One region of the Pseudomonas sp. ZL2 genome, then DNA from elsewhere that is predicted to be linked to it. Evidence: predicted binding sites of a transcription regulator. Region 1 holds the regulator's gene; each other region holds the start of a gene.
The links. The regulator FliA, encoded in region 1, starts transcription of late flagellar genes. The targets are predictions, from matches to a motif close to CTAAAGTTTNNNNNNNNNNNGCCGNTAA.

Region 1 (5,918 bases):
GGAGCTGGGCTGGGATGACGTCACCCCGATCGACATGATCGGCCTTGAGGTCGGTTACCGGCTGATTCCGCTGGTGGATCGCAACCAGGGCGGCCAGTTGCTGGCGCGGATCAAGGGCGTGCGCAAGAAGCTGTCCCAGGATCTGGGCTTTCTCATGCCTACGGTGCACATTCGCGACAACCTCGACCTGGCGCCTAGTGCCTACCGCCTGACCCTGATGGGGGTGATCCTGGCTGAGGCGGAGATCTACCCGGACCGGGAGCTGGCGATCAACCCCGGGCAGGTGTTCGGTACCCTCAGCGGCATTGCCGCCCGCGACCCGGCCTTTGGCCTGGAGGCGGTGTGGGTCGACGTCAACCAGCGCAGCCAGGCACAATCGCTGGGCTACACCGTGGTGGATGCCAGTACCGTGGTTGCGACCCACCTCAACCAGATCCTGCACAAGCATTGCCACGAGCTGATCGGCCACGAAGAAGTGCAGCAACTGTTGCAGGTGCTGGCCAAGGCCTCGCCCAAGCTTGCCGAGGAGCTGGTGCCGGGCGTCATTTCCTTGTCGGGGCTGCTCAAGGTCCTGCAGGCGTTGCTCGCCGAACAGGTTCCGGTGCGTGATATTCGCAGCATTGCCGAGGCTATCGCCAACAACCCGGCCAAGAGTCAAGATACCGCCGCGCTGGTGGCGGTGGTGCGCGTCGGATTGTGTCGCGCCATCGTGCAAAGCATTGTCGGCGTTGAGTCCGAGCTGCCTGTGATCACCCTTGAGCCAAGATTGGAACAGATTTTGCTCAATAGTTTGCAAAGGGCTGGGCAAGGCCAGGAAGACGGTGTTCTTCTTGAGCCGAGCATGGCCGAAAAGCTTCAGCGTTCGTTGATCGAAGCCGCCCAGCGTCAGGAGATGCAAGGGCAGCCGGCGATCCTCCTGGTCGCAGGACCGGTACGAGCCATGCTGTCGCGCTTCGGTCGCCTGGCTGTACCGAATTTGCATGTTTTGGCGTATCAGGAAATACCTGACAACAAGCAAGTTACCATCGTCGCCACAGTGGGCCCGAACGGCTGAGGTAGTGGGTTATGCAAGTTAAGCGTTTTTTCGCCGCCGATATGCGTCAGGCCATGAAGCTGGTTCGCGATGAGCTGGGGGCCGAGGCCGCCATCATCGGTAATCGCCGGATTGCTGGTGGTGTCGAGCTGACGGCTGCGCTGGACTACAAGCTGTCCGCCCTGGCGCCGCGGGTGCCGAATGTCGAGCTCGAAGACGAGCTGCGCAAGACCCAGTCGCGCATCGTCACCGCGCAGGCCGAACTGAGCAGCCGCAGCGACAGCGAAGACGCCAACCGCCAGCTGTTTGCCGGCCTGCCGCTGACCGCCTCCGAGCCGCTGGTCGATCCGCAGGTCGAAGCGCCGGTGACGACTGCTGCGCCGGCCGCCGCACCCATTGATCCGCGCCTGTTCGACTCGATGCGCTCGGAACTGTCGGGGCTGCGTGAGCTGCTCGAAGTCCAGCTCGGCTCGCTGGCCTGGAGCCAGCTGCAGGGCAACAAGCCGCAGCAGGCCAACCTCTGGCGCCGCCTGCAGCGCATCGGCCTGTCTGGTCCGATTGCCCGTGAGCTGCTTGACCTGACCACCGAAATCGAAGAGCCACGCCATGCCTGGCGCATGCTCCTGGCGCATCTTGCGCGCATGATTCAGGTGCCGGAAATCGAACCGATTGAAGAAGGCGGTGTCATTGCCATGGTCGGTCCGGCAGGCATGGGCAAGACCACCACCCTGGCCAAGCTCGCCGCGCGTTACGTGCTCAAGTACGGCGCACAGAACCTGGCCCTGGTGAGCATGGACAGCTTCCGTATCGGCGCCCAGGAGCAGCTCAAGACCCTGGGGCGGATCCTCAACGTGTCGGTTACTCACGTAGACCCGGGCCAGTCGTTGGCCCAGGCCCTCGACCCGCTGCTGCGCAAGCGCGTGGTGCTGATCGATACCGCCGGCCTGCAGGCCAGCGACCCGGCGCTGCGCATGCAACTGGAAACCCTTGCCGGGCGCGGGATTCAGGCCAAGAATTACCTGGTGCTGGCAACCACCAGCCAGAAGCAGGTGCTCACCGCCGCCTATCACAGCTACAAACGTTGTGGTCTGGCCGGTTGCATCCTGACCAAGCTAGATGAAACCGCCAGCCTCGGCGAGGTGTTGAGCCTGGCAATCAGTCACGAACTGCCGGTGGCCTATCTTACCGATGGCCCGCGCATTCCTGACGACCTGCATCTGCCGCGCCGGCACCAGTTGGTCAGCCGCGCAGTGAGCGTGCAGGTGCAGGACGAGCCCAGCGAAGAGGCCATGGCCGACATGTTCGCTGATCTCTACCACAGCTCCGGCAAACGCGTGGGCTGAGGTGAACTTGAATACGTTGCAAAGTACCTACATCAATGGTCTGCCAGGCATTTTTCAGGTGTTGAAAGCGCAGCCCAGTCATGTGGCCTCGGTCTAAGTAAGACAAGGTAAAGAACAAACATGGGTAGCATGCATCCCGTACAGGTGATCGCCGTGACCGGCGGCAAAGGTGGCGTTGGCAAGACTAACGTGTCAGTGAACCTGTCATTGGCGCTGGCTGAGCTTGGCCGTCGGGTCATGCTGCTGGACGCCGATCTGGGCCTGGCCAACGTTGACGTGCTGCTGGGCCTGACGCCCAAGCGCACCCTGGCCGACGTCATCGAGGGCCGTTGCGAGCTGCGCGATGTGCTGCTGCAAGGCCCCGGTGGTGTGCGCATCGTGCCGGCGGCCTCGGGCACGCAAAGCATGGTGCACCTGGCTCCAGCCCAGCACGCCGGCCTGATCCAGGCTTTCAGCGAGATCGGCGACAACCTCGATGTGCTGGTGATCGACACCGCTGCGGGTATCGGTGACTCGGTAGTCAGTTTTGTCCGCGCCGCCCAGGAAGTGCTGCTGGTGGTGTGCGACGAGCCCACCTCGATCACCGACGCCTACGCGCTGATCAAGTTGCTCAACCGCGATTACGGCATGAACCGCTTTCGCGTCCTGGCGAACATGGCCCAGAGCCCTCAGGAAGGGCGCAACCTGTTCGCCAAGTTGACCAAGGTCACTGATCGCTTCCTCGATGTCGCCTTACAATACGTCGGTGCGGTGCCTTACGACGAATGTGTGCGCAAGGCGGTGCAGAAGCAGCGAGCGGTCTATGAAGCCTTTCCGCGTTCCAAGTGCGCGCTGGCATTCAAGGCCATTGCCCAGAAGGTCGATACCTGGCCGCTGCCTGCCAACCCACGGGGTCACCTGGAGTTTTTTGTCGAGCGCCTGGTGCAACCGACGAGCGCGGGTCCGGTGCTATGAACGCCAGCGGTTATCGGATGTACAGCAAGGCCTCGCGTGATGCCCAGTACGAGTTGATCGAGCGTTATGCGCCGCTGGTCAAGCGCATCGCCTACCACTTGCTGGCGCGTTTGCCGGCCAGTGTGCAGGTGGAGGACCTGATCCAGGCCGGAATGATCGGCCTGCTCGAAGTCTCCAACAAGTACGACGCGAGCAAGGGTGCGAGCTTCGAGACCTATGCCGGTATCCGCATCCGCGGCGCCATGCTCGATGAAGTGCGCAAGGGCGACTGGGCGCCGCGTTCGGTACACCGCAATACCCGCATGGTCAGTGACGCGATTCGAGCAATTGAAGCAAAAACCGGCCGTGACGCTAAAGATCACGAGGTTGCTGCCGAACTTCAATTGAGTCTCGATGATTATTACGGGATTTTGAATGACACCCTCGGCAGCCGCCTGTTCAGTTTCGACGACCTGCTGCAGGACGGCGAACATGAAGGGCTGCACGAGGACGGTGCCAGTGCCCAGCTCGAGCCTTCGCGCGATCTGGAAGACGAGCGTTTTCAGGCAGCCTTGGCCGATGCCATCGCCAACCTGCCGGAACGCGAGCGTCTGGTCCTGGCGCTGTACTACGACGAAGAACTCAACCTCAAGGAGATCGGTGAGGTCCTGGGGGTGAGTGAGTCGCGTGTCAGCCAGTTGCACAGCCAGTGCGCGGCACGTTTGCGTGGTCGCCTGGGGGAATGGCGGGCGCGTTGAACACCGGTTCGATGCAGTCGTGAAATGTAATGCCGAATTGATTGAATGCGCGTTCCGCGCTGAACGCGTTAAAGACTGCTTGGAGGTCTAATTGAACAAAGACATGAAAATCCTCATCGTGGACGACTTTTCGACGATGCGGCGGATCATCAAGAACCTGTTGCGTGATCTGGGCTTTACCAACACCCAGGAAGCCGACGACGGCAACACCGCGCTGCCAATGCTTGAAAGCGGTCATTTCGACTTTTTGGTGACCGACTGGAACATGCCCGGCATGTCCGGTATCGACCTGCTGCGCAAAGTGCGTGCCGACGAGCGCCTGAAACACCTGCCGGTGCTGATGGTGACTGCCGAAGCCAAGCGCGAGCAGATCATCGAAGCTGCCCAGGCCGGGGTCAACGGCTACGTGGTCAAGCCATTTACCGCCCAGGTGCTGAAAGAAAAGATCGAAAAGATCTTCGAGCGCGTCAATAGCTGAGGTACGCCACGGGGGCGCTATGGAGCAAACACAATCATCCTTGGGCGAGTTTGAGTCGACACTCAAGAAACACGCCAAGGAACTGGTCGACAGCCTGGAACGAGGCAAGTTCGGCGATGCGGTGCAACTGATCCATCAGCTGAACCAGACCCGTGACCTAGGCCTGTACCAGGAAGTCGGCAAACTCACCCGCGAGTTGCACAGCGCGATCGTCAGCTTCCAGATCGACCCGCACATGCCGCAGGCCGAGGAAGTGTCGCAGATTACCGATGCCACCGAACGCCTGTCCTACGTGGTCAAGCTGACCGAGGGCGCGGCCAACCGCACCATGGACCTGGTCGAAGCCAGCACGCCGGTACTCAATGAATTGAGCGACGAGGCCAAGGCGTTGAGCGTCGACTGGCAGCGTTTCATGCGCCGCGAAGTGGCGGCACCGGAATTCCGTGAGCTGGCCAAGCGTGTCGACAGTTTCCTGACACGCAGCGAGGAGGGCAGCCGCAAGGTCGCCGGGCACCTCAATGACATCCTTCTGGCTCAGGACTACCAAGACCTGACCGGCCAGGTGATCAAGCGCGTCACGACGCTGGTTACCGAAGTAGAAAGCAATCTGCTCAAGCTCGTGCTGATGGCAAGCCAGGTCGACCGCTTTGCCGGTATCGAACATGACCACCAGCAGCTGCGCGCTGAAAAAGATCAAGAAAAACATCCGACTCGGGGTGAAGGTCCGCAGATTCATGCCGATAAGCGTGAAGACGTCGTGTCCGGTCAGGACGATGTCGACGATCTGCTGTCCAGTCTGGGTTTTTAGGGAGCACGTTTAATGAGCTTCGGCGCCGATGAAGAAATCCTTCAGGATTTCCTGGTAGAAGCCGGCGAAATTCTTGAGCAACTGTCCGAGCAACTGGTCGAGCTGGAAAGCCGTCCGGATGATGCCGATTTGCTCAATGCAATTTTTCGCGGTTTTCACACTGTAAAAGGGGGCGCCGGCTTCCTCCAGCTCAACGAGCTGGTGGAGTGCTGCCATATCGCCGAAAACGTGTTCGACATCCTGCGCAAGGGTGCCCGGCGCGTTGATGCCGAACTGATGGACGTGGTCCTGGAAGCCCTGGACACGGTCAACAGCATGTTCGGCCAGGTGCGCGAGCGCACCGATATCACCCCGGCCACCCCTGAGCTGCTGGCGGCGCTGTCGCGCCTGGCCGAGCCTGCCGGGGAAGACGAGGTTGCTGCACCTGAACCGGAGGTGGTTGAAACGCCAGCGGCCGAGGCCGAAGCGGATATCACCGATACCGAATTCGAACAGCTGCTCGATTCGCTCAATGCGGTCAAGGCCGAAGCCGAGGCCCAGGTGACCGAGCCGGCCAGTGACGAAA
Region 2 (5,918 bases), on a different contig from region 1:
GCTGACCCGCGCCGATTCGTTGGCCTGTTCCGACAGCGACTCGGTGACGTCACGAATGGTCGCCACGTTGCTGTTGATCTCTTCGGCCACCGCGCTCTGCTCTTCGGCGGCGCTGGCGATCTGCAGGTTCATGTCGCTGATCACCGTGACCGCATCGCCGATCTGCTGCAGGGCCGTGACCGCCTGGCTGACCTGCTCGACGCTGCCCTGGGCCTGGCGATGGCTGCTGTCCATGGCGCCGACCACTTCACGGGTACCGGCCTGCAGCTGTTCGATGACCTGGCGGGTTTCTTCCACCGATTCCTGGGTGCGGCGGGCCAGGTTGCGGACCTCGTCGGCCACCACGGCAAAACCACGACCGGCTTCACCGGCACGGGCGGCTTCGATGGCGGCGTTGAGGGCCAGCAGGTTGGTCTGCTCGGCGATCGAGCGGATCACTTCCAGCACCGAACCGATCTTCTCGCTGTTCTCGGCCAAACCTTCGACCTGGCCCATGGCGGTACTCATGTCGGCGGCCAGGGTGTCGATGCTGCTGGTGGTGCGGTCGATCACGGCCAGGCCCTGGCGGGTGGCCTGGTCGGCGTCACGGGCTGCCTGGGCGGCTTGCGCTGCGCTGCGGGCGACGTCCTGGGCGGTGGCGCTCATTTCATGGGAGGCGGTGGCCACCTGGTCAACCTGGCGATACTGCTGCTCCATGCCGGCACTGGTCTGGGTGGCAATGGCCGAGGACTGATCGGCAGTGTCACGGGCGGCCTGGACCGAGCGTTTGACTTCGGCAATGGTCGGCTGCAGCTTGTCGAGGAAGCGGTTGAACCAGCCGGCCAGCTCACCCAGTTCATCGCGCTTGTCGTAGGTCAGGCGGCGGGTCAGGTCGCCTTCGCCGCTGGCGATGTCCTTGAGCATGGCCGCGACGCCGAGGATCGGCCGGGTCACGGTGCGCGCCATCAGCCAGATTAGCAGCAGGCCGACGATAGCCGCCAGCAGGCCCAGGCCCAGCTCCATCAGGGTGCCGCTGGTGTTGCGCTGGTCGAGCTCTTGCTTGAGGGCTTCGGCCGGGCCGGTCAGGGCGCTTTCCGGCACATCGAGCAGCACGCCCCAGGGTTTGCCGCCGGGGATCGGCGCGAACGAGGCCAGCACTTTCAGGCGCTGGTTGTGGTGGATGCTGTGCAGCGGAGTGCTATCGCCGAGCAAGCGGATCAGCTCGGCGCCTTTTTCCATGTCGACCTGGTCAAAGCGCTGGGCCAGCTTGCTGGCGTCCGGGCTGTAACCGGCCAGCAGGCCCACGGGGCTGAGAATGCCGACCTGGGTCTGGCCCTGGTAAAGGTTGCGGCTGGCCTGTTGGCTCATGGCCTGCAGGCTGTTGAGGTTGATGTCGATGGACAGGGTGGCGATGACCTTGTCGGCCGCCATCAGCGGGAACACGATGCTGGTCATCAGCACCTGCTGGCCGTTGATTTCATAGAAGTAGGGCTCGATCACACAGACCTTGCGGGTCGTGCGCGGGCACACCGACCAGGTGTTGGCCGGCTCGCCGCTGGGGCCGATGCTGGTGTCGTTCATGTCGCGCTCAGGCAGCGCCATTGAGGTCAACTGGCCCGGGGTCGGTTGCGACCAGTACAGGGCAAAGCGGCCTTTCTCGTTGCTGCCCAGTTCTTTCTGGTCGACGAACAGCGAGTCCTTGTTGTCCAGCGCGTTAGGCTCGAACACCAGCGACAGGCCGAGCAGGTCGGGGTTGGCCTGCAGCGCGGCGCGCACCTGGCGGGTCATGTCTTCGCGCAGGTCGAAGGCATCGAGGAAGCGCTTCTCGGCCTGCTCGCGAAGGAACAGTACCTGGCGGGAGAAGCCGGCACCGTACTGGTAGGCATCCATGAACTGGCGACGGATGTTCAAGGCCTGGACTTCACCCTGGGACTCGATGCGTCCCTGGGCCGCTTCAGTGAGCATCTGCATGCTGCTGGCCTTGACCAGTTGCGTGCTGTGCTCCATGCGGTACAGCGAGAGTCCCACCAGCAGGGTAACGATGCCGGCCAGGCACAGGCCGGCCAGCAGGGTGATCTTCCACTGAATGGAAAGTTGTCTGAACGACATGGCGAAGTCCTTTGATCCTGAAAGATTGAGGCTGCCGACTATATCGGCTGCGATGCCGTTTTCTTTATTCAAACGTTCAATTGAAATGCGTCGTTTTCGGTCACGGAAGCGACTGATTGTCGCAGGCGCGAAATCCCGTTTTTTTGACAAGCGCGGGGGTCTGCTTCAGAGTGTGCGCCCTCCATAAAAATACCTGTCGTTCGGCCACTGCTCCCGAGCAGTCTGTCGCCGGATCGGTCGCTTTTTGTCTGGTTTCTAGAGGTCACAGAATGAATGCAGTAATTGCCGCGGTCGGCATCATGCTGGTATTGAGCCTGTCCCGCGTGCATGTGGTGATTGCCCTGATCGTGGGTGCCCTGGCGGGTGGGCTGGTCGGCGGCCTGGGCATCGAAGGCACGCTCAAGGCCTTCAACGGCGGGCTGGGTGGCGGTGCCACGGTGGCGTTGTCCTATGCTCTGCTCGGCGCCTTCGCCGTGGCCATCGCCAAGTCGGGCATGGCCCATGCCCTGGCTGATCGTGCCTTGGCCATGATCGACCGGCAGGGGCACAGCAACGGCGGCAAGGTCAAATGGCTGCTGATCGGCCTGCTGTTGGTGGTGGCAATTTCGTCGCAGAACATCCTGCCGATCCATATCGCCTTCATTCCGTTGCTGGTGCCGCCGCTGCTGTATGTGCTGACCAAGCTGCAGATCGACCGGCGCTTGGTGGCCTGTGTGATGACCTTCGGCCTGATCACCCCGTACATCTTCCTGCCGGTGGGCTTTGGCAACATATTTCTCAACCAGATCCTGCTGGGCAGTGTCAGCCGCAGCGGCGTGGATGTCAGTGGCGTCAACGTCACCCATGCCATGGCCATCCCGGCGGCGGGCATGCTCTTCGGTTTGCTGGTGGCGGTGTTCATCAGTTATCGCAAGAAGCGCGTGTATGACCTGGAGAAAATCGAGCAGGTCGAGCAGGTGGCCGTGAGCTACAACCCGCTGACCCTGCTGGTAGCGGGCTTCGCCATTGCGGCGGCGTTCATCATCCAGTTGTGGCTGGACTCGATGATCATCGGCGCCATGGCCGGCTTTCTGATCTTCTCGGTGTCGGGCATCGTGCGCTGGAAAGACACCGACGACCTGTTCACCGAAGGCATGAAGATGATGGCCATGATCGGCTTCATCATGATCGCCGCCTCGGGCTTTGCCGAGGTGATGAAAGCCACTGGTGAGGTCAAGACCCTGGTCGAGGCCTCGGCGGCCTGGATCAATCACAGTAAAGGCATCGGTGCACTGCTGATGCTGCTGGTGGGGCTGCTGGTGACCATGGGCATCGGTTCGTCGTTCTCCACCGTGCCGATCCTGGCGGCGATCTTCGTGCCGCTGTGCGTGCAACTGGGCTTCGATCCCGTAGCGACCGTGTGCATCGTCGGTACTGCCGGTGCCCTGGGCGACGCCGGTTCACCCGCGTCGGATTCGACCCTGGGGCCGACCTCGGGCCTGAACGTCGACGGTCAGCACCACCATATCTGGGACACTGTGGTACCGACCTTCATCCACTACAATCTGCCGTTGCTGGCGTTCGGTTGGCTGGCGGCGATGATGCTCTAGGGCTGCGCAGGGGCTGAGCGCAAGGCTCAGCCTTTGGCGGGTGGCGGCGAGATGCGGTTAAGCACCATGTTGCCGCTCTTGTTCTGGGTCAGGTACACCGGCAACACCTTGGGCAGGGTACTGACCAGACGCTTGATCTCGCTGGTGTTGTAGATGCCGCTGATGCGAATGCTACCGGTGCTGGTGTCAGCCAGTTGCAGGGGTTTGTCCAGGTAGCGGTTGATCATCGGCAGGGCCTGGGCCAGGCTCTGGTTGTCAAGGATCAGCTTGCCATTGCGCCAGGCCAGGCTGTTGTCCTGGCTGTAGGTCTGATCCAGATGCGGTTCGTAATCACCCGCCCGGTAGCTGGCCTGCATGCCCGGGCCAAGGCGGTAGCTGCTGTCGCTGGCCTTGCCGTCACTGCTGACCAATACCGAACCTTCCACCAGGGTCACCTTGACCTGATCGTCATACTTCCACACGTTGAACTGGGTGCCGGTGACCCGGGTCCAGCCATTGGCCGCGTGCACCACGAAGGGATGCTGACTGTCGTGGCTGACCTTGAAGAAGGCTTCGCCCTTGATCAGCGTGACCCGACGCTCGTCCTTGTAATTGGTGAAACGCAGTTCGGTGTTGAGGTTGAGTTCGACTTCGCTGCCGTCGCTGAGCACTACGCGGCTCAGATGCTCACTGCTTTCCAGGTATTGATAGCTGTTGGGCAGCCAGCCTTGCTCCCAACCGATCCAGGCGCCAGCCGGCAGGGTCACCAGGGCGATGGCTGCGGCCGTGGCGAATCGCTGCCAGGTGCCGCGGCGGCGCTGAGGCAGGGGCACGACGTTGTCGGGGAAGGTGCGGGGCAGATGGTCGGCGGTCTGCCAGATGTCCACCATCGCCTGGTATTCCTGCAGGTGCAACGGATGAGCCGTCAGCCATTGCTCGAACGCCAGCCGCTCGGCGGCGGTGCAGTCTTCAGCTTGCAAGCGCAGGCACCACTGCGCAGCGGCATCGGTGATGGCATCATGTTCGGCGGCGCTGAGACTGGTGTGGTTCATTGAAACTCCCGGTTTTGTCCATTCTACCTTGCAGGGTAGGTGGCCGAGAACCGAGATAATGGCGAATGACTATCAGTTGTAGGTTTTTTTACCGCCAAAACCCCGTAAAACCACGGATTTGACAATGATTGCTTACAAAATCACGGACGAAAGGTAGGCCTGCGCCACCGGGCAGCAGCGCAGGCCGTTCTTCAGAACTGCGCGGCGTCAAGCTCGAACAACGAGGCACTGCCGGCACGAATGCTGGCTTGCAGCGACAGCGTCCGGGGCAACAGGCGTTCGAAAAAGAACGCCGCGCTGGCGAGCTTGGCGCCGTAAAAGGCCGGGTCTTGCACCAGCGCGTCGCGGGCGACCGCGGCCATGCGCGACCACATGTAGGCGTAGGCGACGTAGCCGAACAATTGCAGGTACTCCACAGATGCCGCGCCAATGGCATTCGGGTCGCGGCTCGCTTGCTCGCACAGCCACTGGCTGAGGTCCTCCAGCTCGTCCAGGGCGTTGAGCAGCGGCTGGCGAAAAGGCGGTTCGGTTGCGCTGAACTGGCGAATCTGCGCGGCGAAGGCCGCCAGCGCCTGGCCACCATCGGCCACGACCTTGCGCCCGAGCAGGTCCAGGGCCTGGATACCGTTGGTGCCCTCGTAGATCTGTGCGATGCGCACATCGCGCACCAGTTGCTCCTGGCCCCATTCGCGAATGTAACCATGGCCGCCGAACACCTGCTGGCCGAGCACACAGCTTTCCAGGCCGTTGTCGGTAAAGAAGGCCTTGGCCACCGGGGTCAGTAGCGCCACCTGACGTTGCGCCGCGTCGCGTTCATCGGCGTCTTCGGCGTACTTGGCGATGTCCAGTTGCTGGCCGACGTAAGTGGCGAAGGCGCGTCCGCCTTCGGTGAGGGCGCGCATGGTCAGCAACATGCGCCGCACATCCGGGTGGACGATGATCGGGTCGGCAATCCGCTCCTTGTCCTGGGCACCGGTGGCTGCCCGGCTTTGCAGGCGCTCACAGGCGTAGCGGGCGGCGTTCTGGTAAGAGGCCTCGGCACAGCCGATACCCTGGATGCCGATCGACAGGCGTTCGTAGTTCATCATCGTGAACATCGCCGCCAGGCCGCGGTTCGGTTCACCGATCAGGTAGCCGGTGGCGCCGTCGAAGTTCATCACGCAGGTGGCCGAGGCCTTGATGCCCATCTTGTGTTCGAGCGAGCCACAGC
Region 3 (5,918 bases), on a different contig from region 1:
TTTGTACTCGTGCTTGCCGAGCTTCTCCAGACCCCAGTCCTCGTACATGCGTGCATGCAGGAAGTATTGGTTGATTGCGACCAGCTCGTTTCCGAGGATCTTGTTGAGATGCTGGATGACGCTAACGTCGCCTTTCATGATGGGGTCCTGCCCTGTAAGTGTGTCTATAAAGGCAAGTCTGAGCCTCGCAACTTCTACTGTCAAACCTAAGTTATTGAATAATAAATGAAAATTAATCGGAATAAGAATGTTTGTGTTCCGCGTTAAACCTCTAACTACTTGAATTACAGGCATAAAAAAACCGGACACTGGGTCCGGTTCTTGGAATTCGCTGAATTATGCTGCAGTAAATTCTACAGGATAGGGCAGGGCAGCCTGGCTGACCTGAAGCTCGGTGAGGGTTTCGCGCACTACCTGCTTGGCCAGGCAGGCACATTTGCCACACTGGCTCGCCACGTTGGTGGCGGTTCTGACTTCCTTGTAGCTGCAGCATCCTTCATAGATCGCATCGCGGATCTGTCCGTCGGTCACACCAACACAAAGACACACATACATAGGGCTGACCATCGCTGGTTAAGGCTCAATGCGAAGAAGCTTAATGTTAATGAGAATGCTTGTCAAAACTCTTTCTGCAAGGCGCGGACTAGAGCGACCAACGGCAGATTGTCGAGCATTCGGACTGAAATTCGGCGAGTCGCGCCGGGCGGTGTATGATGGTCGGCCATTTCGATGCCGGGCCGCTGCATGCTGGCCTGTGCAAGATGATTCCACCCCATCAGGAGATATCGCATGAGCGTACTCGTTGGCAAAAATGCCCCGGACTTCACCGTTCCAGCTGTTCTGGGCAACGGCGAAATCGTCGACAGCTTCAACCTGGCTTCGGCCATCAAGGGCAAGTACGGCCTGGTGTTCTTCTACCCGCTGGACTTCACCTTCGTCTGCCCGTCCGAGCTGATCGCCCTGGACCACCGCATGGCCGAATTCAAGGCGCGCAACGTTGAAGTGATCGCCGTGTCGATCGACTCGCACTTCACCCACAACGCCTGGCGCAACACCCCGATCAATGCCGGCGGCATCGGTCAGGTCCAGTACATCATGGCTGCCGACATGAAGCACGACATCGCCAAGGCCTACGACGTAGAGTCCGAAGGCGGCGTAGCTTTCCGTGGTGCTTTCCTGATCGACGACAAGGGCGTTGTTCGCTCGCAGATCGTCAACGACCTGCCGCTGGGCCGCAACATGGACGAGCTGCTGCGTCTGGTCGACGCCCTGCAATTCCACGAAGAGCACGGCGAAGTCTGCCCTGCCAACTGGAAAAAAGGCGACAAGGGCATGACCGCTTCGCCAGAAGGCGTTGCTGCTTACCTGAGCGAGAACGCTGGCAAGCTGTAATTGCCAGGCATAAAAAAACCGGCCTTGATGGCCGGTTTTTTTATGCCTGAAGGAGCGGGCTTGCCCCGCGATAGCATTCTGCATGCTATATCGCATCGCGAGGCAAGCCCGCTCCAACATCAGTCGTTGAAGTCCTGCCAGCCGCCCATTTCTTTCCAGCGGTTGACGATGCCGCAGAACAGCTCGGCGGTCTTCTCGGTGTCGTAACGCGCCGAGTGCGCCTCACGGCCATCGAAGTCGATGTCGGCGCTCTGGCAGGCCCGCGCCAGTACGGTCTGGCCATAGGCAAGGCCGGCCAGGGTGGCGGTGTCGAAGCTCGAGAACGGATGAAACGGGTTGCGCTTCATGTCGTGGCGGGCCACGGCGGCATTGAGGAAGCCCAGGTCGAAGCTGCTGTTGTGGCCGACCAGGATCGCCCGTTTGCAGCCATTGGCCTTCAGCGCCTTGCGCACGCCACGGAAGATGTCGGTCAGGGCCGACTCCTCGCTGACCGCCATGCGCAGCGGGTGGTCGAGCTTGATCCCGGTGAACTCCAGGGCAGCCTGTTCGATGTTGGCGCCTTCGAACGGCTCGACGCGGAAGAAATAGGTGTGTTCCGGAAACAGGAAGCCTTTTTCGTCCATGCCGATGGTGACCGCGGCGATCTCCAGCAGGGCGTCGGTTGCGCTGTTGAAACCGCCGGTCTCAACATCGACAACTACTGGCAGGTAACCGCGAAAGCGTTCAGCCATTGGGTGGCGCGAACCGCCGCCATGACCTTCCTGGTCGTCTTCGTACTGATCTTCGCTCACGCAGTTTCCTCCAGCAGGCGCCAGCGCAGTTGCTCACCGGCGCGCAGCGGGATAACGGTCTGCTCGCCGAACGGCAAGCTGCTTGGGGCGGTCCAGCTGTCGCGGACCAGGGTAATGCTATCGGTGTTTACCGGCAGGCCGTAGAAGGCCGGGCCGTGCAGGCTGGCGAAGCCTTCGAGCTTGTCCAGCGCATTGCGTTGTTCGAACGCTTCGGCGTACATCTCGATCGCGGCATAGGCGGTGTAGCAACCGGCACAGCCACAGGCGGCTTCCTTGGCGTGCTGGGCGTGCGGAGCCGAGTCGGTGCCGAGAAAGAACTTGCTGCTACCGCTGGTGGCGGCGTCCAGCAAGGCCACCTGGTGGGTATTGCGCTTGAGGATCGGCAGGCAATAGAAGTGCGGACGAATTCCGCCCACCAGCATGTGGTTGCGGTTGTACAGCAGGTGCTGGGCAGTGATGGTCGCGCCAACGTTGGCCGGGGCCTCGTTGACGAACTGCACGGCGTCGCTGGTGGTGATGTGTTCGAACACTACCTTGAGGGTCGGGAAGCGCTCGACCACGCGGCGCAGGTGTTCGTCGATGAACAGCTTTTCGCGGTCGAACACGTCGATTTCGCTGCGGGTCACTTCACCGTGCACCAGCAGTGGCATGCCGACCTCGGCCATGGCTTCGAGCACCGGGAAGATCTTGTCGACGCTGGTTACACCGGAGTCAGAGTTGGTCGTCGCGCCAGCCGGATAGAGCTTGGCGGCGTGGACGAAGCCGGTGGCCTTGGCCGCGCGGATTTCCTCGGGCTGGGTGCGGTCGGTGAGGTACAGCACCATCAGCGGCTCGAAACGGCTGCCGGCAGGGCGTGCGGCGAGGATGCGCTCGCGGTAGGCACCGGCTTCGGCGGCGTTGCGCACCGGTGGTACCAGGTTGGGCATGATGATTGCGCGGGCAAAGGTGCGCGCAACGTCGCCGACGGTATGCGGCAATACAGCGCCATCACGAAGATGGATGTGCCAGTCGTCGGGACGCAGGAGGGTCAGGCGGTCGGACATTGGGGATTCCAGGCGGGTCGAACTCAAGGTGAATGCTACCGGAAAAGCCGGTTACGAGCACTCGCTATCAAGTTTTGCCGCGACCGACCGATAGCGTGCAGGTATACCGTGAAAATCTGTGGAGCCGCCCGTGCGCCAGCGTTATCTAGCCCTGCTCAGTGTGTTTGCCAGCATGCCCGCCATGGCACTCACCTTCCAGACCCGTCTGGAGAACATCGAGTGGAAGGTCGAAGGCGATCAGTTCGAATGTCGGCTGGTTCAACCCATTGCCGATTTCGGTAGCGGCGAGTTTGTCCGCCGTGCCGGTGAACAGCCGACTTTCCAGCTGCGTTCAAGCAGCAATGTACTGGGTGCCGGCTCCGCCACTCTGCTGGCGGCGGCTGCGCCGTGGCAGCCCGGGCGGGGCGATATCAACCTGGGCGCGGTGCGCATGGCCCGCAGCGGTGTGCTTTTTACCAGCTCCCAGGGCCAGGCCAGCCGCCTTATCAACGGTTTGCTCGATGGACGCAGCACCGTGGTGCGCAACGCTGCCGGTGAAGCCGGGCGGACCATGGAAGTGCGGGTGTTGCCGGTCAAGTTCAACAAGGCCTACGGAGATTATCAGGCCTGCGCGGCGAAACTCCTGCCGATGAACTATGACCAGGTGCGCCAGGCGCGGGTCGGCTTTCCGGGCGGTGGTATTGACCTGGATGCCGATGCCCGGGTACGCCTGGACGTGATCCTCGACTTCCTCAAGGCCGACCCGACGGTCAACCACGTCGAGCTCGACGGCCACTCCGACAACAGCGGCAACCGCCTGACCAACCGCGATCTGTCGCGGCGCCGGGCGCTGGCGGTGATGGAGTACCTCAAGGCCCACGGCGTTCCCGAAGAGCAGATCACCGTGCGCTTTCATGGTGAGCGCTATCCGCTGGCGCGCAACAACACCGCGGCCAACCGCGCGCGCAACCGGCGGGTGAACATTCAGCTCGATCGGGTGACGCCTGTCGAAAAAACGGTAGCAAAACCCGTTGAGCCGGCAGCCAAACCGCCGGCCACGCCTGCTGCCGCAGCCGATACTGTCAAGCCCGCAAGCAAGTCCTGAGCTGCGACCGTCCGTCGCGCTCTCGACAGTTCCTGTCGCTTTGTCGTCACAAGCTGTCGCCCCACTGTAAATTTTGTCGCAAGGCCGGTAGAATCGACGGCTTTCCGTACAACCCCGTGGAGTGATGGCATGGCGGACGTAAAAAAGGTCGTACTGGCGTATTCCGGCGGCCTTGATACTTCGGTGATTCTCAAGTGGCTGCAGGATACCTACAACTGTGAAGTGGTGACCTTCACCGCTGACCTGGGACAGGGCGAAGAGGTCGAGCCGGCCCGCGCCAAGGCTCAGGCCATGGGCGTCAAGGAAATCTACATCGATGACCTGCGCGAGGAATTCGTACGCGACTTCGTGTTCCCGATGTTCCGCGCCAACACCGTCTACGAAGGCGAGTACCTGCTGGGTACTTCCATCGCTCGTCCGCTGATCGCCAAGCGCCTGATCGAAATCGCCAACGAGACCGGCGCCGATGCCATCTCCCATGGTGCGACCGGCAAGGGCAACGACCAGGTACGTTTCGAGCTGGGTGCCTACGCGCTCAAGCCAGGCGTCAAGGTCATTGCGCCATGGCGTGAGTGGGACCTGCTGTCCCGTGAAAAACTGATGGACTACGCCGAGAAGCACGGTATCCCGATCGAGCGTCACGGCAAGAAGAAGTCGCCGTACTCGATGGACGCCAACCTGCTGCACATCTCCTACGAGGGTGGTGTACTGGAGGATACCTGGACCGAGCACGAAGAAGACATGTGGCGCTGGACCAAGTCGCCAGAAAACGCCCCGGACGTTCCGACCTACCTGGAACTGACCTACCGCAACGGCGACATCGTTGCCCTGGACGGCGTTGAAATGTCGCCAGCCACCGTACTGGCCACCCTCAACCGCATCGGCGGCGAGAACGGCATCGGTCGTCTGGACATCGTCGAGAACCGTTACGTCGGCATGAAGTCGCGCGGCTGCTACGAAACCCCAGGCGGCACCATCATGCTGCGCGCCCACCGGGCGATCGAGTCGATCACCCTGGACCGCGAAGTCGCTCACCTGAAGGATGAGCTGATGGTCAAGTACGCCAGCTTGATCTACACCGGTTACTGGTGGAGCCCGGAGCGTCTGATGCTGCAACAGATGATCGACGCTTCGCAGGTCAACGTGAACGGTGTGGTACGCCTGAAGCTGTACAAGGGCAACGTCATCGTCACCGGCCGCAAGTCGGACGACTCGCTGTTCGACGCCAACATCGCCACCTTCGAAGAAGATGGCGGCGCGTACAATCAGGCAGACGCAGCGGGCTTCATCAAGCTCAACGCCCTGCGCATGCGCATTGCGGCCAACAAGGGTCGGACCCTGATCTGATCATTGCTGCCTGTGAAAGAACCCCGGCTTGCCGGGGTTTTTTTCAGCTGCAGGTTGCACTCAAGGCTGGGTTTCGCTCGATGATTGAGTCTGCAGAGTGGTTTGCGCCCCGGTGTCGAGGTTGTACAGAATCCATTTATTACACGGCAGCCGCGAGGGTTGGAGTGCCTGTAGGGCAAAGTATTTCATCAGGTGAGTTGCTGCAGGCCCGCGCAGGGTGATGATCACTGTACTTTGCTCGGAAATATCCGGAAGCATGTG
Region 4 (5,918 bases), on a different contig from region 1:
CAGGGTCAGGTTGAGCGTGCCGCTGGCATTGGCCGGTACTTCAGTGCTGAGGGTGCTCGCCGGCCACGCCTGAGCGCCACCGTTGAGGTAGTGGTAACGGCAATGACCGATGACATCCAGCAACCAGATGAAGCGCCCGGCCCAGCCGCCGCCTTCGTCGTCATAGACCACGTAGACCGCATTGGCGTTATGGCCGAGCTCGGCAAACAGTTTTTCCAGGTCGGCCTTGGCCGGCAACAGGCCCGGCGCTGGAGGCTGGCCCAGTTGCGTGCGCTTCGGGTCGACGAAGCGTGCACCGGGAATATGCCCGCTGGCGTAGCGGTTAACGCTGGTCAGGTCGACCAGGATCAGCTCTGGCGCATCCAGCCGGGCTTGCAGGTCAGCCGGCTCGATTACCAGGGGCAAGCCAGAAAAGTCAGTCATCCAGAGTCTCCAGAGCGGAACAGAGGGGGCGATTGTAGCGCATGGCTCAGGCGCTGCGGTTGCTGAAGGCGGTCAGGGCCCGCTCGATACATTGCGCAGTTTTGCCGAAGGCTTGCACGCTGACGTCCGCCAATGGCTTGCCGCCCTGGTCGGCGACCAGCAGCATCACCCCCCGGCCATTGCTCGACAATGAGCGCAGCAACAGGTGCTCGCTGCGAAACAGTGCGCGCAGGCTGGTCGGCAGCAGGGCCGAGAACTGGGCGTGGTTTTCCGGGGTCAGGCGCAGTTGCGCCGATTTGCTCAACAAGCGTTGCAGCAATTTGCTCTGGTCAATGGGCAGCACCAGGCTGGCGGCATCTGCCGGCACGCCGGCAATCTGATGGACCCGCAACTGGCTCTGGGTCTTGTCGGTCATCAGTAGCATCACCCGCTGCATGCCGCAGGCGATCAGGGCGTCGCGGGCAAGGGTGGTCAGGTGGATGGCATTGCTGAACGGGCTGGGCTCGGCCAGCAACTCGCCGCAGAGCTTGCGCCAGATACCCAGGGCTTGAGCCGAAGGGGGCGCAGGGGCGATCTGACCTTGGTGCAGGCGTTGCTGATGCCAAGGCCAGAGCAGGGATTCGGCCGGGTGGAACAGGCCTGGGCAGGCGTGATGACGGGCGCTGATCGCGGCTTGTTGGTGCACCAGTTGCTGCACGTCGTCCAGCGGAGTTTGCAGGTAAAGGCTGGTGAGCAATTGCCAGCGCTGCACGTGCGGATTGGTCCAGCCCACCTGCGCGGCCAGGGCCAGGCCGTTGGCCAGTAGCACGGTATTGGCCGGCTGATTGAACCAGCGGCGCAAGCTCGGCTGATCGTCGAGGCGCTGTTGCTGGTGCAGGCTGTCCTGGTCACGGGCGATGAGGATCGCCTGGGCCAGTAACCGGCGCTCTTCCTGGAGCAAATGGTAACCGCGTGTTACCCAATCCGGCAGGCGCCAGTGTTCGGCCAGGGCCTTGCACAGGCTCATGACCCGGACGCCGAACAGCTCTATTTCCACCCTGGGTGCCGATTCGCCCCTATGCACCACGCGCAGCTCCCACTCATCAAGGAGCTTGGGATGAGTCAGCGCCAGCGGCCACAGCGGCGAGAGGAACAACAGGCTGCCCCAGTGAATCTCTTGCCACAGGCGCGCCAGGCGGCTGGCGAACAGGCCGTTGGCTTGCTGGCTGGCATGCTGGCTGACAACCTGCAACTGACGCAGGGTTGGCGCAATCTCGCCCTCGGGCATGGCCGGCAGGCGTTCCAGCAACTCCGCCGTGCGCGCCAGGCCCAGGCGGTTGAGCGCGACCTCCAGGCTCTCGGCTGCCTCGCCGGTGCTGGTATTGCTGTGGTGGTTGGCCTCACGCATGACACTGAGCACCAGTGCCGGGCTGTCCTGCATCAGTTCGGCGATGTCGCGCAACGAGCGGCGGCTATCGCCGATGGCGATTTTTACCCGCTCGTAACTGGCCAGCGGAACTGGCAAGCGTACGCTGTCGAGGAGCTTGACCCAGGCATCGAGTGTTTTTGGTGTTTGACTTGGCACGATGGTTTCAATAGGCATGCTGGAGGTAGGCCGAACTGGCTTTTCGCCTTGACTGACTATAGTCTGGCGCAGTTCTGCCGATAAGTAGAAGAAGAGTTTTTTTAACTTCCGCTCACGACCCTGACCACGACAGTAAGTGCTTTCTATCTATGGCTAAAATTATCGGCATCATCGTCGTATTCGCGAGTGTGCTCGGCGGATATGTACTTTCCCACGGCAAGATTGCGGCCCTGATCCAGCCTTTCGAAGTGCTGATTATCGGTGGCGCTGCATTCGGTGCGTTCCTCCAGGCCAACCCTGGCTACATGACCATGCATGTAGTCAAGAAGTCGCTGAAGATGTTCGGCACGCGTTTTACCCACACCTTCTATATCGAGGTGTTGGGCCTGGTCTACGAGATTCTCAACAAATCCCGTCGCGAAGGCATGATGGCGATCGAAGCCGATATCGAAGACGCCGCTGCCAGCCCGATTTTCGCCAAGTATCCGGCGGTACTGGGTGATGAACGCATGACCGCGTTCATCTGTGACTACCTGCGCATCATGTCCACCGGCAACATGGCCCCGCACGAGCTTGAGGGCCTGTTCGACATGGAACTGCTGAGCATGAAGGAAGAACTCGAGCACCCGTCCCATGCCGTCAACGGCATCGCCGACGGCATGCCGGGTTTCGGTATCGTTGCCGCGGTACTGGGGATCGTGGTGACCATGGCCTCGCTGGGCGATGGCGACCAGAAGTCCATCGGCCTGCACGTCGGTGCAGCGCTGGTCGGTACCTTCTTCGGTATTCTCGCCGCGTACGGTTTCTTCGGCCCGCTGGCCACGTCCTTGCGCCATGACGCCAAGGAAGAGCTGAACGTCTATGAGGCGATCAAGGCCTCGCTGGTGGCTTCGGCCTCGGGCATGCCGCCATCGCTGGCCGTGGAATTCGGGCGCAAGGTGCTTTTCCCTGCCCACCGCCCGAGCTTCGCCGAGCTGGAACAAGCAGTTCGCGGTCGCTAAGCCATGGAAAATAATCAGCCCATTATCGTCAAGCGCATCAAGCGCTTTGGCGACGGCCACCACGGTGGCGCCTGGAAGATTGCCTTCGCCGACTTTGCCACGGCGATGATGGCGTTCTTCCTGGTGCTGTGGCTGCTGTCGACGGCCACGCCCGAGCAGAAGATTGCCATTGCCGGCTATTTCAAGGACCCGATCGGTTTCTCCGAAAGCGGTACACCCTACATCATCGATCTGGGCGGTTCGCCCCAACTCGCCCCGGAAAAGACCATTAACCCGGAAGTGAAGTCCGAGCCAACCCCTGACACCAGCCTGCAGCTGGACCAGGACAAGGTCGAGAGCATGGCCGAGCAGGTCGAGCGCGAGCGCCTGGAGTTGCTGCTGCAGGAGCTGCAGAACAAGGTCGAAGAGAACCCGCAGCTGCAGAAGTTCAAGGACCAGATTCTCTTCGAGATCACCCAGGACGGGCTGCGCATCCAGATCATGGACGCCGAGAACCGGCCGATGTTCGACCTTGGCAGTGCGCGCTTGCAGCCGTACTTCGAGGACATCCTGCTGGCGATGGCCGATACCATCAAGGCGGTGCCGAACAAGATCAGCATCAGTGGCCATACCGATGCCAAGCCGTACGCCGGTACTGGTGACTTCGGCAACTGGGAGCTGTCGGCCAACCGCGCCAACGCGGCCCGTCGCGCGCTGGTCGCCGGTGGCTACCCGGATACCCAGGTGGCGCGGGTGGTGGGCTATGCATCGTCGTCGTTGTTCGACCGGCAGAACCCGCTCAATCCGGTCAACCGCCGTATCGACATCATCGTCCTGACCAAGAAGGCCCAGCGCACCATCGAAGGCGAGCAGAACCAGCCTGCCGCCCCCGATGCCGCACAGCCAGGCACCGCGACGCCGGCACCGGGTGCAACGCAAGAGCAGGCCCCGGCGGCCGAGCCCGAGCCGATGCAGCCACGGGAGTTGCGTCAGAAGCTGAACATCTTCGAAGACGGCGTGTTGAAGATGGACGAAAACAAGCAGTAAGCCTGCTTGCGTGAAAACGCCCGTGCGCAGCGATGCCCACGGGCGTTTTTTTGCGCTACAGGCTAGAAGCCGCGGCGGATCTTGGCCTTCAGGTCGGCATGGAAGAAGTCGGCGTTGGAGCGGTTGGTGGCATTGGCCTCGCAGGCTTCACTGTCAATGGAGCGCTTGAAGGTCTGCTCGTCATGGTAGGCGCGAACGTACAGGTCGATGTGTTCGCGGTTGGTCATGGTTGGCCACTTTTCGAGATACGCCGGCAATGTAGCCTCTGCGCACTGGTAGAAGGCTACCCGGCGGTTGACCAGGGTGGCGGCGCCGAGCTGGAAGGGTACCCACCAGGCATCGGCGGTCTCGGGGGCGAGCACGGCGATCAGATGAGTGCACTGGCTGATGTTGCGGCGGATGATGCCGCTGATATCGTCGGTGGTCTGCTGTGCCCCACTGTCGAACAGGTCCAGTTGGGTACTGATGCCTTCGAGCTTGAGCCGTTCATTGATAATGAAGGCGTCCAGGCGTTCGCTGTGGCGATAACTGATAAAGACTGGCATCAGTAGTGCCCTCCCACGCTGGAGGGAGTGGCATCGATGCGCAAAAGCTGAATTGTCATGGTTGATTCCTTTCATACGCAGGGCATGGGTTGATTCGCTTCATGGCGGCGAATCTTGAAAGGTGACAATCAGCGAAAGTCTTCCGGACAGCAAGGTACGACCAACAAACAAGATGCGCCCTACTTGTTTGGGTAAAAAGTCCTACAGGCTGGTCCTACAAAACAGCGGGTTGAGGCTCGTTTCCGAGCCTCATGCGTTTCAGTAGCTGTCTTGCGGCAGGCTGGCGATGATCGAGCGATAGCTGTTCATCCGCTGTTGTTGCACGCGGCCGTCTTCGAGGGCCTTGAGCAGGGCGCAACCGGGCTCGCGGTCGTGTTTGCAGTCGCGGAAGCGGCAGGTGCCGAGCAGGTCGGTGAACTCGATGAAGCCGGCTTCGACATCGGCGCGGCTGACATGGCCCAGGCCGAATTCGCGGATGCCCGGGGAGTCGATCAGTTCGCCACCACCGGGGAAGTGGTAAAGACGGGCGGTGGTAGTGGTGTGGGTACCCTGGCCGGACCATTCCGACAGATCACCGACGCGGGTCTGCACTTCAGGTAACAGGCTGTTGACCAGCGACGACTTGCCAACCCCGGACTGCCCGACAAACACACTGATATGGCCGTCGAGCTGTGCCTGCAACTGCGCCATGCCATTGCCGTGGTGGGCCGACACTTCCAGTAGCGGGTAGCCGAGCTGCCGGTACACCGCCAGCAATGCATTGAGTGCCGGGGCATTCTGTTCGTCGATCAGGTCCGCCTTGTTCAGCAGCAGCAAGGGTCGGATGCCGGCATGTTCGGCCGCTACCAGATAGCGGTCGATCAGGTTGGCATGAGGTTCCGGTGCCGGTGCGAAAACGATCACGATCAGGTCGACGTTTGCCGCCACCGGCTTGAGCTGGCCGCGGCTGTCCGGGCGGCACAACTCGGTGTGGCGTGGCAATTGCGCTACGATCACGCCAATGCCCTGGTTGCCCGCACGCCACACCACCTTGTCGCCAGTCACCAGCGCCGGCAGGTTGGCCCGCAGGTGGCAACGGAACACTTGGCCGGCAACGTCGCCGTCCTGGGCTTCGACTTCGACCTGCACGCCAAAGTGGGCGATGACCAGGCCCAGTTGTTCCGGGCCGAGGTCGCCGCCTTCGAGCTCCTTCAGGGTCTGTTGTTCGCGTTTGGCGGCGCGGGCAGCGCGTTCACCCTGGATTTTTTCGATGCGCCAGTTCTGGCGTCGATTGAGCTGGCGTTTGGCCATGAAGGTTCCGTGTTCGGGAGGCAATATTTAACGGCGGGGAGTTTAGCACGCTCCACTAGGCTAAACTGC

Region 2: the regulator FliA is predicted to act here: its motif matches at 2,129-2,156, upstream of ABM562_RS16920 (methyl-accepting chemotaxis protein).
Region 3: the regulator FliA is predicted to act here: its motif matches at 3,293-3,320, upstream of ABM562_RS24400 (flagellar protein MotY).
Region 4: the regulator FliA is predicted to act here: its motif matches at 2,044-2,071, upstream of motA (flagellar motor stator protein MotA).

The regions. Positions count from the first base shown of each region.
Region 1 covers NZ_JBGOGX010000051.1:13,267-19,184, forward strand. The annotation lists gene flhA (flagellar biosynthesis protein FlhA) at 1-1,054, shown strand, start outside; gene flhF (flagellar biosynthesis protein FlhF) at 1,066-2,376, shown strand; gene fleN (flagellar synthesis regulator FleN) at 2,497-3,330, shown strand; gene fliA (RNA polymerase sigma factor FliA) at 3,327-4,067, shown strand; gene ABM562_RS23445 (chemotaxis response regulator CheY) at 4,171-4,545, shown strand; gene ABM562_RS23450 (protein phosphatase CheZ) at 4,565-5,353, shown strand; gene ABM562_RS23455 (chemotaxis protein CheA) at 5,366-5,918, shown strand, end outside.
Region 2 covers NZ_JBGOGX010000023.1:76,115-82,032, reverse strand. The annotation lists gene ABM562_RS16920 (methyl-accepting chemotaxis protein) at 1-2,088, opposite strand, end outside; gene ABM562_RS16915 (Na+/H+ antiporter family protein) at 2,358-3,677, shown strand; gene ABM562_RS16910 (FecR family protein) at 3,704-4,708, opposite strand; gene ABM562_RS16905 (acyl-CoA dehydrogenase C-terminal domain-containing protein) at 4,900-5,918, opposite strand, start outside.
Region 3 covers NZ_JBGOGX010000053.1:36,103-42,020, reverse strand. The annotation lists gene bfr (bacterioferritin) at 1-138, opposite strand, end outside; gene ABM562_RS24425 (bacterioferritin-associated ferredoxin) at 337-555, opposite strand; gene ABM562_RS24420 (hypothetical protein) at 618-791, opposite strand; gene ABM562_RS24415 (peroxiredoxin) at 790-1,392, shown strand; gene rnt (ribonuclease T) at 1,512-2,123, opposite strand; gene pyrC (dihydroorotase) at 2,180-3,226, opposite strand; gene ABM562_RS24400 (flagellar protein MotY) at 3,357-4,310, shown strand; gene ABM562_RS24395 (argininosuccinate synthase) at 4,440-5,657, shown strand; gene ABM562_RS24390 (hypothetical protein) at 5,718-5,918, opposite strand, start outside.
Region 4 covers NZ_JBGOGX010000001.1:173,405-179,322, reverse strand. The annotation lists gene ABM562_RS00805 (rhodanese-like domain-containing protein) at 1-423, opposite strand, end outside; gene ABM562_RS00800 (HDOD domain-containing protein) at 470-2,005, opposite strand; gene motA (flagellar motor stator protein MotA) at 2,137-2,988, shown strand; gene motB (flagellar motor protein MotB) at 2,992-4,014, shown strand; gene ABM562_RS00785 (TIR domain-containing protein) at 4,077-4,559, opposite strand; gene rsgA (small ribosomal subunit biogenesis GTPase RsgA) at 4,818-5,849, opposite strand.